2 regions of the Arthrobacter sp. TMN-49 genome follow, and region 2 is predicted to be linked to the other one. Evidence: predicted binding sites of a transcription regulator. Region 2 holds the regulator's gene; the other holds the start of a gene.

Region 1 (6,650 bases), on a different contig from region 2:
CCGGGCTCATCGCCATCGCCACCGGCGTTGTCACAGTGGTTGTGGGGAATCTGCCATTTCTGGGGTTGATAGTGCCGAATATCGTCTCGATGTTCCGCGGCGATGACCTGCGTGGCAACCTGCCATGGGTTTGCCTGTTGGGCATAGCCATTGTGACAGTCTGCGATCTCGTGGGGCGTACAGTCATCATGCCCTTTGAAGTCCCTGTCTCGCTGATCCTTGGTGTTGTTGGTTCAGTGGTCTTCATTGCAATCTTGCTGAAGCAGCGTCGACATGGCTGAGCGAACCATTCTTCCGCGCACCACCCCACCTGCCAGTCAGCACCACCCTGGCCGTCAGTCCGGGCCGTTGCCCACAACCGGCGTGCGGAAACGGTACTGGATGGTTCTTGGCGTCCTCATTGTTCTGGCTGTCGGATTTGGTTTCGGCCTGCTCGCCTGGGACAACCCCATGCCTGTGGGCACGCCGGGTTTTTGGCGGATCGCGGAACTTCGCGGCACCAGCATAGTCGTCATGGCGGTGGTGGCCATTTGTCAGGCAATGGCGACCGTCAGTTTCCAGACAGCCACGAATAATCGCATCATCACGCCGTCGATCATGGGTTTTGAATCCTTGTTTGTCGCCGTGCAAACCGGCGCCGTGTTCTTCCTTGGGGCGGCCGGCGTGGTGATGATGGCAGATGTCCCGCAGTTCATTTTGCAGATTGTCATCATGGTGGGACTATCCATGGCGTTGTACGGCTGGCTGCTCTCGGGCAAGTACGGCAACCTCCAAGTCATGCTGCTGGTGGGCATCGTCATCGGCGGCGGGCTGGGATCGATCTCGGTCTTCATGCAGCGCTTGCTGAGCCCCGGCGACTTTGACATCCTGGCCGCCCGGCTGTTTGGGACCGTCTCCAACGCCGATGTCAGCTACCTGCCCATCGCCATCCCGCTTTGTCTGGGCGCCGGCACTTTGCTCATGCTCAACGCCAAACGGCTGAACATCATCGCGTTGGGCAGCGACACCACCACCAACCTGGGGCTGAACCACCGCTTCGAAGTGATGCGGGTGTTGTTTCTTGTCTCGATCCTCATGGCCACATCCACAGCGCTCGTGGGGCCCATGACGTTCCTGGGCTTCTTGGTGGCCACGTTGGCCTACCAGCTGGCAGATACCTATGACCACAAGTACGTTTTTCCTGTTGCCGTGCTGATTGGTTTTGTAGTTCTCGCCGGCGCGTACTTCGTCATGAAAAACGTTTTCTACGCCCAGGGTGTGGTTTCCATCCTCATCGAGGCCGTGGGTGGAACGGTCTTCCTGTTCTTCATTCTCCGAAAGGGACGCCTGTGATCACGCTGACAGAGGTTTCAAAAAGTTACAGCAGCGAGGTTGCCATCGGCCCGGTGACCTTGCAGATACCCTCCGGCGGTGTCACCGCGCTGGTTGGCCCTAACGGGGCCGGAAAATCGACACTATTGACCATGATCGGGCGCCTCCTGGGCCTTGACGCGGGAGTCATCGAGATTGCCGGATACGACGTCTCCAGCACTTCATCGAAGGACTTGGCCAAGATCGTGGCCATATTGCGCCAAGAAAACCACTTTGTTGCGCGGCTCACCGTGCGCCAACTGGTGGGCTTTGGCCGCTTCCCGCACTCCAAGGGCCGCCTGAATAAAGCCGACGAGGAAGTCATCAGCCGTTCCATCGACTTCCTCAACCTCAACGAGCTGGAAAACCGCTACTTAGACCAACTCTCCGGGGGCCAGCGCCAGCGTGCCTATGTGGCCATGGTGCTGGCTCAGGAAACCGATCACGTCCTCCTTGATGAACCCTTGAACAATCTGGACATGAAGCATTCAGCGCAGATGATGCAGCTGCTGCACAGGGCAGCGCGGGAATTGGGGCGCACCATTGTGATCGTGCTCCATGACATCAACTTTGCCGGCCACTATGCCGACCACATTTGTGCCGTGAAGGACGGCCAAGTTGTCGAATTTGGTACGCCGCAGGAAATCATGACAGACAAGGTGCTGAGCCAGGTCTTTGATACTCCTGTGCAGGTCATTGACGGCCCGCGCGGCCCACTGGCGGTTTACTACTAGAGCCGGCTGACGGGAACCGCCTAGGTATCCTTGCGGATCCAGCGGAACGTCAGCCTGCACAGGATGAGCCCCACCACCAGCCACAAGCCCATGACGAGCGCCACGAGGCCTAGGTTCCAGGCGCCACCGGGCTCGGCAACCTCAAAGGAAGCCGGCAGGAAGACGCTGCGCATCCCCTGCGCCATCCACTTCAAGGGGAAGATGCTGGCAATGTTTTGCAACCAGCCCGGCAATTGCGAGAAGTTCAGGTAGACGCCGGAGATGAACTGCAACAACAGCACAATGGGAATGACCACCGCGGTGGCGCTCTTGCCTGTCCGCGGCAGTGCAGAGAGAGCTATGCCAAGGACGCAGCTGGTTACCACGCCAAAAAGGAACACCCAAGCAAACGTCAGCCACTTAGCCGCGTCGGTGGGCATTTCCACGTTGAAGGCAAAACGCGCCACCAGCAATAGCAGAATCACCTGGAACACAGCACTGATCAACACCATCCCGATCTTCCCCATGAAATAGGAGAAAACCGGCAGGGGAGTACCGCCCAAGCGTTTAAGCGTGCCATCACCTTTTTCTGTGGCAATATCCACGGCGAGGTTTTGCACCCCACTGAGCAGCATGCCGGCGGCAACCATGCCCGGCACATAGAACGCGGCAAATGAGATGCCGCCGCTGCCATCCGGCTTGGTTCCGATGTTTCCGCTGGTGCTAAAAGCCACGGCAAAAATGGACAGCATCACAATGGGGAAAAGGAACGTGAAGAAGACAGAATCGCCTTGACGGAAATACAGTTTGAGCTCATAGCCAATGCGGGAGGTGCCCAACGCCAAAGTCCTCATGCTGCCTCCTCACTTTCTGCGTTGCTCTGGGTCGTGGTGCCCACCATGGACAGGTAAATGTCCTCAAGGCTGGGCCGAGTAATTTCAAGTCCCGGGACCTCCCCGCCAGCCTCAGCATAGAGCCGGGCGGCCAACGCGGCCGGTTCGGTTGTGCGCTCCACCCGGACCGCACCGTCCTGCCGCCACCGGACCAGCGGCACCTTGGCATCGGCCCCGCCAATCTCATCAATGGAACCAATATCCACCAGCTTGCCACCCACAATGACTCCTGCCCTGTCCGCCAAGGTGGCCGCCTCATCAAGATAGTGCGTGGTCAGCAAGATGGTGGTCCCCTCGGCCTTGAGCTGGTTGATCAGCCCCCAGAACCGGCGACGTGCCTCGGGATCAAAACCCGTGGTGGGCTCATCGAGGAAAAGCAGCCGGGGCCGGCCGATGATGCCCAGTGCCACATCCACGCGCCGCCGCTGGCCGCCCGAGAGCTTGCTGATGCGCGTGGTCGCCTTTTCAGCCAGCCCCACAGCCTCGATGACCTCCGCCACCGTGCGCGGGTTGGGGTAGTAGTTGGCGAAATGGGTCAGCTGCTCCAAAACCGTGACATTACCGCTCTCACCAGTGGACTGCAGCACGATTCCCAGCTGGGCTTTCCATGCCAGCCCGCCTTGTTGCGGATCGACGCCCAGGACGCTCACCTCCCCAGCGCTCCGGTCCCGGTAGCCCTCAAGAATTTCAATGGTGGTGCTTTTCCCGGCACCGTTGGGCCCCAACAAGGCAAACGTCTCGCCTTCGTGAATGTCAAAACTGATGCCGTCCACCGCGTGGATGCCGCCGTAGGACTTTCGCAACTCCCGCACCTGCACCAGCGCTGTTGAATTCGTCATGGGAACATCGTTGCACCATTGCAGCGTTGCCAACAGACCTGCACCGCCCAGAGAATTTGAAGCGGCTCCGCCCCGGGGGTGCCCGGCCCACGCCCGAACCGCTAGGCTGGCGGGCATGACGCACCACCTCACATTGCCTCCGCAGCGGCGCCGCTTTGCCGCCGTCGGCCTGGCCCTGCTGGGGGCTCTCACCCTCGCCAGTTGCGAGGCTCCCGTCCCTGCGCCCACGGCACCAGCCACGGCGAGCAGTTCGGCGCCGCCAACAGCATCCCCACACACGTCCCCGGCCACCACCAAGACGCCAATGACACCGCAGGAGCAAGCTACCTTGAATACGCAACTCATCAGCGCAGCCCACACCAACGATTCCACGTCGGTGGCCCGGTTGCTGGCTGACGGCGCCGAGCTCGAATTCAAGGGAGCAGAGGGGCGCACACCCCTGGTGGCGGCAACCAAGTCCAACGCCGTAGCTGCCGCCAAAACGTTGATGGTGGCAGGTGCCGACGTCAACGCCCAAGACGATGTGCAGGATTCGGCGTTCCTCTATGCCGGCGCGGAGGGACTCGATGAGATTCTGGCCCTGACGCTGGCCCACGGTGCCGATGTCAAAAGCACCAACCGCTATGGCGGCACCGCTCTGATCCCCGCGTGCGAACACGCACACGTCAGCACTGTGCGGATTCTGTTGGCGGCAGGGGTCCCGGTTGACCACGTCAACAACCTTGGGTGGACTGGCCTGTTGGAGGCGGTGATCTTGGGGACGGGAGGGGAGGACCATCAGGAGGTGGTGCGTCTGCTCCTTGATGCCGGAGCGAACGCCAATTTGGCCGACGCCAACGGTGTCACCCCTCTGGCGCACGCCCAGGCCAGGAGCCAGGGTGCCATTGCGCAGCTGCTGCTGGACGCCGGCGGGCGCTAGCCGAGTGGGCACCAAAGGTGCGCCGTGAGCGAAACCACGCCCGCCGACGTCGCACTTTTAAGCCACGAGCTGGCACTCGCCTTGACCGAGTGCTAATCAATTCCCTAGAGTCAGAGTTAGCACTCTCACCCCGAGGGTGCTAACTTGCTTATCTTTTTGGCCATGGGAGCATCGCCGGCACCGCGACGACGGTTGGGGCTCCGCACAACATGGTGAAGAAGACTGCCAGCCATCCAAAGAATTTACGCATGTGAAGGAGAGGTCCGAGTGTCGGTCTCTATTAAGCCTCTTGAGGATCGTATTGTTGTTCGCCAGCTCGAAGCAGAGCTGACCACCGCATCCGGATTGGTTATCCCGGATACTGCCAAGGAAAAGCCCCAGGAGGGCGAAGTTGTGGCAGTAGGACCCGGCCGTGTTGATGACAACGGCAACCGTGTCCCGATCGATGTTGCCGTGGGCGACGTCGTCATTTACTCCAAGTACGGTGGAACTGAAGTGAAGACCGGTGGCGAAGAGCTGTTGGTTCTCTCGGCCCGCGACGTACTGGCCATCGTCGTTAAGTAACGACTTTTGCTCAAGTAACCACTTTGTAAAGCCCCCGCGACCGGGACCGTTCTAGGTTACGAGCGCGGGGTCTTTGCGTGAAAGGACACAACGCATGGCTAAGCAGCTTGCATTCAACGACAGCGCACGCAAGGCCCTTGAGGCCGGTATCGACAAGCTCGCCGACACCGTCAAGGTGACACTTGGCCCGCGCGGTCGCAACGTAGTACTGGATAAGAAGTGGGGCGCTCCCACCATCACCAACGACGGCGTCACAATCGCCCGCGAGGTGGAGCTGGAAGACCCGTACGAGAACCTCGGCGCACAGCTGGCCAAGGAAGTTGCCACGAAGACCAACGATGTTGCCGGCGACGGCACTACCACGGCCACCGTCTTGGCACAGGCACTGGTAAAGGAAGGCCTGCGCAACGTTGCCGCCGGTGCGGCTCCCGGTGAGCTCAAGCGCGGCATTCAGGTTTCCGTTGAAGCCATTGCCACGCGGCTGCTGGAGAACGCCCGCCCGGTCGAGGGTGGACAGGTTGCAGAAGTTGCCGCCATCTCCGCTCAGAGCCAGGAAATTGGCGACCTGCTCGCCGAGGCATTCGACAAGGTTGGCAAGGATGGTGTGATCACCATCGAGGAATCCTCCACCACCTCCACCGAACTGGTCCTCACCGAGGGCATGCAGTTCGACAAGGGCTACCTGTCCCCGTACTTCGTCACCGACGCAGAACGCCAGGAAGCAGTCATGGAAGATGCACTGGTTTTGATCAACCAGGGCAAGATCTCCAGCCTGCAGGAATTCCTGCCGCTGCTGGAAAAGGCACTCGCTGCCAACAAGCCGCTGTTCATCATTGCTGAAGACGTCGACGGCGAGGCTCTGTCCACGCTGATCGTCAACCGCTTGCGCGGCACCTTGAACGTTGTTGCTGTCAAGGCTCCGGGCTTCGGTGACCGCCGCAAGGCCATGCTGCAGGACATCGCGATCCTGACAGGTGCACAGGTTGTCTCCCCGGAGATCGGCCTGACCCTGGACCAGGTTGGCCTTGAAGTACTGGGTACGGCTCGCCGCATCACAGTCACCAAGGACAACACCACCATCGTTGACGGTGCCGGCACGGCTGAGGAAGTTGCCGACCGCGTAGCCCAGCTGCACGCTGAGCTCAAGCGCACCGACTCCGACTGGGACAAGGAAAAGCTGCAGGAACGCCTGGCCAAGCTGGCCGGCGGCATCGGCGTGATCAAGGTTGGCGCAGCCACCGAGGTTGAGCTGAAGGAAAAGAAGCACCGCATTGAGGACGCCGTGTCCGCAACGCGTGCCGCTTTGGAAGAAGGCATTGTGGCCGGTGGCGGTTCCGCACTGGTTCAGGCCGCCAAGGCTCTCGACGAGGAT
Region 2 (6,650 bases):
TGCTGACGTCCCGCCTGTCCGAGGGGCTGGCCATCAACACCCTCAGCCCCGAAGCGCGCAAGGCAGTCGCCGGGCTCATCGCCCAAGAACTGGTTGACCCGCTCAAGGCCTTCGCCGGCACCTTGGTGCTCACCCTCAAGGGCCGCCTCCTGGGCGACGCCGTGACACGGGCACTCCTGGACTAGCCCCCAACCCGAACTGACCCGCAGAAAACGGCGAAAATCCGCGCTTTTAGCGCGATTTTCGCCGTTTTCTGCGGGTCAGTTCGGGTTACTTGAGTTTGGCGTTACTTCAGCAGGCGCGGGTTCAAGGCGTAGCGGTACGGCTGTCCCTTGTTGACGCTTACCGCGCCAATGACGGAGAAGACTGTCAGGAACGCCCACACGAGCAGTGCGAGCAGGAAAAACACCGTGCCGAGCTGCGGGTTGAAGAACGTCAAAACAAACCCCAGCAGGTTCAGCATCACGGCGATGGCTGTGGGTGGCAAGGTGAAGTTCAGGGCCTCAAGGGACTCCTGGGCGGTGAATCGGCCACGGGGGGCCACATACCTGTGGATCAACAGTGCCGGAACGCAACCCAGAATGCCGCCGCAGTGGGCCATAAACGCCCACTGCTTGTCTTCTGATGGGGTGAGTGGCGGCTTGACGGGACCATTCTGCTGGGTTACCGGATGACTCACAATGACAAGCCTTTCAAAAAGCGAAACTACTGGCCAACATATCGCTGGCCACTCTCTAGGATACGGGTGCTGTGAGGAAGTCAATCACTTCTTCCACGCGACCCAACAACGATGGTTCCAAATCGGCATAGGAATTCACCCGGGACAGCAGCCGTTGCCATCCCAGACCAATGTCCTCGGCAGTGCTGTGGGGCCAGCCAAAGGCCTTCAGAATGCCCAGCTTCCATTCCATAGATCTCGGGATAACAGGCCACGCCGGGATGCCTAAGGTGGCCGGTTTGATGGCCTGCCACACGTCCACGTACGGGTGGCCCACCACCAAGACGTTGTTGTGTGTGCCAGTTGACTTCATGAGATTGGACACAATGCGGGATTCTTTGGATCCCGGCACCAGGTGGTCCACCAAAATACCCAAGCGGCGGTTCGGGCCGGGGGAGAAATCTGCCACGGCGGCGGCCAGATCGTCGATGCCGCGCAACGGCTCAACCACGATTCCTTCAACGCGCAGATCGTCTCCCCAGACTTTCTCAACGAGTTCGGCGTCGTGCTTGCCTTCCACCCAGATGCGGCTGGCCTTGGCCACCTTGGCGCGGGTGTCGGCAACCTTCACCGAGCCTGAGGCTGTGAGCCGGGTTTGCCTAGCCGCCACAAGGCGCGGGGCAATGAGCTCAACGGCCTCGCCTTCAAAGAGGAACCCAAAACCCAGCGGGAACGCCCTGATTTTTTCGCGCCTGTCAGCAAGCTCCACAATGTGCATGCCGCCAGATTTTTCCAGCCGGACAACAGCACCCACCCAGCCGGTTTGCTGGTCTTCAACCACCAGCCCGGAAACGGCCTCCACCTTTGGCAGTGTCCGCACGGGCGGTGCGCTCAAATCTTGGGGACCCCACTGGTTGAATTCCACGCTAAAACCTGACTCTTCATTCTCGGGGCAACGCTCATGGCGAACGCTGCAGCTGTGAAAACCCATGCTAACCGCAGAAGGGACACTAGTTCCGGTTCGCCATGGTCACAGTGCCAGGGGTGGGGCGGGACAAAAAGTATTAGACTTAGCACTTGGTTGGGTAGAGTGCTAACGGCTCGTATTAGCCCCGCCCCGGTAGCGGCACAGACCTGTGCCCGTCGGGCGGAGCACCACGGCCGGCAGTACACGCAGTGCTGCCAAGAGATTTCAGCGCCATTGAAAGGAGGTGACGGGAATGAGTGAACCACGGAAGTTGGAGGTCCTGCGGGCCATTGTTGAAGACTACGTGCACACACGCGAACCCGTTGGCTCCAAGGCGCTGGTTGAACGGCACCACTTGGGCGTTTCCAGTGCCACCATCCGCAACGACATGGCGGCGCTGGAAGAAGAAGGCCTCATTGCCGCCCCGCACACCAGCTCGGGACGCATACCCACGGACAAGGGTTACCGGCTGTTTGTTGACCAGCTGTCCGCCGTCAAACCACTTTCTGCCGCCGAACGCCGCGCCATTGCCGCGTTGTTGGAGGGTGCCACCGATCTTGACGATGTCCTGGAACGGACAGTGAAGACGTTGGCCCATCTGACAAATCAGGTGGCGGTGGTGCAGTACCCGCGGTCGGGCGGTGCCACAGTGCGCCACATTGAATTTGTTTCCCTGGCAGCACGCCAGGTTCTTGTGGTGTTGATTTTGGCCTCGGGCAAGGTTGAGCAGAACGTGATCGACGTCGGCGCAAACGTTGACGACGCCATGTTGGCTGGGTTGCGGCAAGTGTTCTTGAGCGGCTTGCACGGACTGACGGTGGCAAGTCTGCCTGAAGCTGTGGCCAGGATACCGCTGACTGTCCAACTGCCCGAGCAGGGACCGGCACTGCGCCTGGCCCAAGGCTTGGTGCTGTTGGCCGGGAATGCGCGCGGAGACAAAATCGTTATGGCGGGGACGGCCAACCTGGCCCGATCCAACAACGACTTCCCGCTCAGCATCGGCCCTGTCCTTGATGCCTTGGAAGAACAAGTTGTGCTGTTGCGCCTTTTGGAGGCGATGGCACAAGATTCCTTGGGAATGGCAGTGGTCATTGGCCGCGAGAACCCCCACGATTCGCTGGCTGAGGCGTCAGTTGTGGCCAGCAGTTACGGGCCGGGCCAAACTGCCAAGCTTGGCATCGTGGGCCCAACCCGGATGGATTACCCCAACACCATGTCCAGCGTACGCGCCGTGGCGCAGTACCTGTCTAGAATTTTGGCCGGCTAAGCGGCCACCGATTCCACTGAAGAGAGCAACACTTTGAGTAATCACTACGATTCATTGGGCGTCGCCCGCGACGCAACGGCCGAGGAGATCAAGAAGGCTTACCGCAAACTGGCGCGTAAGCTGCACCCCGACGTCAATGACGCCCCGGATGCCCAGGACCGTTTCAAGACCGTGACACACGCCTACGAGGTCCTTTCAGACCCGCAAAAGCGCCGTGTCTATGACACCACGGGCAACGAAAACGGCAACGACAACGGCGGCGGTGGCGGTGGCGGCAACTTTGACGGCCAGGGTTTCGCCTTCCAGGACATCTTCGAGACGTTCTTCGGCGGCAGCGGAGGCGGTGGCGGGCGTGGGCCGGCGTCGCGCATGCGCCGTGGCCAGGACGCGCTCATCACCGTCCGCATTGACCTGCGTGAGGCAGTGTTCGGCGTCAACAAGAAGCTGGAAATCGACACGGCCATCACGTGTGGCACCTGTGAAGGCAGCTGCTGCCGGCCGGGCACCTCACCCACCACCTGCGACGTCTGCCACGGCAGCGGCCAGATCCAACGCCCCGTGCGCTCCATCCTGGGCAATGTGATGACGCTGGCCACCTGTAATTCCTGCCAGGGCTTTGGCACCATGATTATTGACCCGTGCAACGAGTGCATGGGCGAAGGCCGCGTACGTGACCGCCGCACGTTCACCATCAAGGTTCCGGCAGGTGTCAGCACGGGCACCCGCATCCAACTGGCCCAGCAGGGCGAGGCGGGTCCGGCCGGCGGTCCGGCCGGCGATCTCTATGTGGAGATGAAGGTCAACAATGACCCCAATTTCCTGCGTGAAGGCGATGACCTGCACGCAACACTTAGCGTTCCCATGACTGCTGCGGCACTGGGCACCGAGCTGAGCTTTGAAACCTTCGACGGCGAACAGCCCATCAGCATCAAGCCGGGCGCTCAGGCCGGTGAAGTCATCAACCTGCGCAACTTGGGTGTGACGCATCTGCGCGGTTTTGGCCGCGGGGATCTCAAGGTTCACATCCATGTCGAAACACCCACCAAGGTCGATGCCGCCCAGGAGGAGCTCCTGAAGCAGTTGGCTGCCTTGCGCGGGGAAACCTTCAGCGAAGGCAAACTTGTCTCCAGCGGCGGCATGTTCGCGAAACTGCGCGACAAGCTCGGCAACCTCTAGCGCCCATGAGCAACCCTGTCTTCTACGCCACCCCCGCCGAGCTCGTGGGCCTTGGCCCGGGCTCCACGTTCTCCTTGGGCGGTGCCGAAGGCAAGCATGCCGTCACGGTCAAGCGGCTCACTGCAGGTGAGCCGGTTGACGTGTGCGACGGCGCAGGGTTGCGTCTGGTCTGTTCGGTCACCAACGCGGAGCAGGGTGTGCTGACGGTGCAGGTGGCCGCGGTTGTGGCCGAACCGGTCCACACCGTTCGGCTCACCCTCATTCAGGCACTGGCCAAGGGCGACCGGGACGAACTCGCCATCGAGACGGCCACCGAGCTGGGAATTGATGCGGTTGTTCCGTGGCAGGCCGAGCGTTCCATAGTTCGTTGGAAAATGGACAAGGCGCTTAAAGGTCCCCAGAAGTGGCGACAGGTGGTTGCCGCCGCGGCCAAACAAGCTCGGCGGGCCACCGTGCCGCAGGTAGGTGCGCTGGTGGGAACCGCCGGCATTTGTGAACAGATCCAAGCCGCCGACCTGGCCCTGATTTTGCATGAGGACGCCACAGATTCCCTGGCTCTGGTGGTGCGGGCGTGGAAGACCGCGCAGGACTCCTTGGACTCGGGGACGCCCCTGGACGTTTTGATGATCGTGGGGCCAGAAGGCGGCATGAGCGACGCAGAGGTGCAGGCGTTCCTGGCGGCCGGGGCGCAGAAAGCCCTGCTGGGCCACCATGTGTTGAGATCCTCCACCGCCGGACCGGCGGCAGTAGTCTTACTCAGCCAAGAGCTGGGCCGCTGGTAGTCCACAACCGCTCCCACGATGCAGCCGCTGGCGCGTCTGCCCCGCGGGTCCCTCGCGGTTGTGGCTCCACCCGCACCCTCCCTAACCTCGTTCCTCGGCCAGGGAACCCTCGGGCGCGTGGGCCCATCACCCGCCCCCACCAGTAGCGCCGGCTAGGGCTGGTTGATGGTGACGATTTTGGTGTCCAAACCAATCTGCCGCCCCGGTACCAGCGGGTCCACCACGTAGACGGAGAGCTGGTAACTTCCGGGCGGTGGGACAAGGCTGAAGCCAAATTCGCCCAATTCGTTCGGGCCCAGCGGAACGGAAACGGTACCGCTCATAAAAGTGTCGGCGACTTCGCCGTCCGTGAGGTGGGCCAGCGACCAGGCAAGGTTACCCGTGGCTGAGACGCCCTGCCCCTTGACCTTCAGCGGCAGGTTCTGATGGACGGACCCGTTGGCCGGGTCAATAATCCAGACGGGCGCAACAAATGCCGGATTACGTGTCAGCGGCTTGTCCAGTGGCACGTGGTCAAAGGCGTTGAAACCTGTGTGGCCGTCAACCAGAACGGAAACCTGAACAGCGCTGGAAGCGTCAATGAGTCCTGACATGGCGGCAGCGGCCGTGGCGGTATAGACCAGCTGGGCCACTGAACGGTCGGCGATTCCCTGGTCCATCGTCTGCCCAAAAGCGTCGGCCGAGACGTCAATGGTGATCACATTCTTGGCGGAGATGGATGCGCCAAGCCGGCTCGGTTTGTTCCAGAGCGAGAAATAGTCAGGGTCGCTGGGTTTGGCGCTCATCATGGTGAGCAAGGCCGTGGCGATGGGATCGTCGGTGGTTTCTGTGGGGAAGAATTCCCGGTATAAGAATACGTCGTCGTTGCTGCGTCCGAGCCAATACACAGGAAGTGTTTCCGCCGCCGTCGCCGTCTCCAGCGGAGCGCTTGTGACAAGGGTTGACGTTGTTGATCCCGTTGTCGTGGGCATGGTGACATCGTGTTGCTCGGTGCTCTTCTCGGTGCACCCAACCAGCACCAAGGTTAAGGAAAGGCCGATGATGGCAATGCCGTCCACTGCGCGGGAACGCGCAAAGGTGCGGCGTTCCTGGCGGGCCCCGTTCAAGGACGCGCGCTGGCGTCTCGACGAGGCGGTGAAAGTCGCGGCCATGGGGTAACTGTCTCGCTGATCTAAGTGTGGTTGGAGGGCGGTACGTTCTCACGACCGTCACTGCATTCGGCTGAGCCAAGGTTCCCCATAGTTCCTTGAACCTTTTCCAGCTTGGCACAACAGTTCAGTTAGATGTTCGGTTTATGCGCTCAGGGAAAGAACTGAAACCGTATCGAAATACTTTCCCGACATATGGCACACAAGTGTGATCAAGCATGATCTGCGTTATGGGCCGTGTGGTGGGGGCCGTGCATTAGAATCAATAGCAGGTACATGCGGTAAGAAATTCGGTGGTGATCACCGGCAAACTCAAGGAGCGATTTCAGGCTAGGAAGGCCGAAATTATGGTAGAGACAACAGCGCACCACCACGATTCGTACCCCGATGAGGGTCCGGGGCGGCACTTTCCGTATTCCGTTGACGGCACGCGCACGGAAGTCGTGCATTTTCGCTCCACTGAGCAAATGGTGGCGACCCTGGGTGCCGAGGACGAAGGGCTGCGCATTGTTGAAACCCTCTACCCTCAGGTGAGTTTTTTGGCCCGCGGAAACGTACTCACCATCACAGGTCCTGCCGCTGTGGTGCCGCGGATCATGCACCTCATGGAGGAAGCCCGGGGCATGGTTGCCCACAACAGCCCCATGAGCGC

Evidence for each region. The regulator HrcA, encoded in region 2, represses chaperone genes, less so after heat shock. The targets are predictions, from matches to a motif close to TTNGCACTCGNNNNNNNCGAGTGCNAA.
Region 1: a site for HrcA is predicted at 4,784-4,810, ahead of groES (co-chaperone GroES). Genes of this name have one in related genera too.

What each region holds. Positions count from the first base shown of each region.
Region 1 covers NZ_JBTNDH010000015.1:81,514-88,163, forward strand. Annotated here, with positions in the region: gene ACX80E_RS09035 (ABC transporter permease) at 1-281, shown strand, start outside; gene ACX80E_RS09040 (iron chelate uptake ABC transporter family permease subunit) at 274-1,332, shown strand; gene ACX80E_RS09045 (iron ABC transporter ATP-binding protein) at 1,329-2,084, shown strand; gene ACX80E_RS09050 (ABC transporter permease) at 2,105-2,917, opposite strand; gene ACX80E_RS09055 (ABC transporter ATP-binding protein) at 2,914-3,795, opposite strand; gene ACX80E_RS09060 (ankyrin repeat domain-containing protein) at 3,911-4,714, shown strand; gene groES (co-chaperone GroES) at 4,982-5,278, shown strand; gene groL (chaperonin GroEL) at 5,373-6,650, shown strand, end outside.
Region 2 covers NZ_JBTNDH010000013.1:90,148-96,797, forward strand. Annotated here, with positions in the region: gene hemW (radical SAM family heme chaperone HemW) at 1-185, shown strand, start outside; gene ACX80E_RS08035 (DUF4870 domain-containing protein) at 287-679, opposite strand; gene ACX80E_RS08040 (DUF3097 domain-containing protein) at 735-1,583, opposite strand; gene hrcA (heat-inducible transcriptional repressor HrcA) at 1,879-2,892, shown strand; gene dnaJ (molecular chaperone DnaJ) at 2,926-4,068, shown strand; gene ACX80E_RS08055 (16S rRNA (uracil(1498)-N(3))-methyltransferase) at 4,074-4,850, shown strand; gene ACX80E_RS08060 (GerMN domain-containing protein) at 5,003-6,001, opposite strand; gene ACX80E_RS08065 (PhoH family protein) at 6,346-6,650, shown strand, end outside.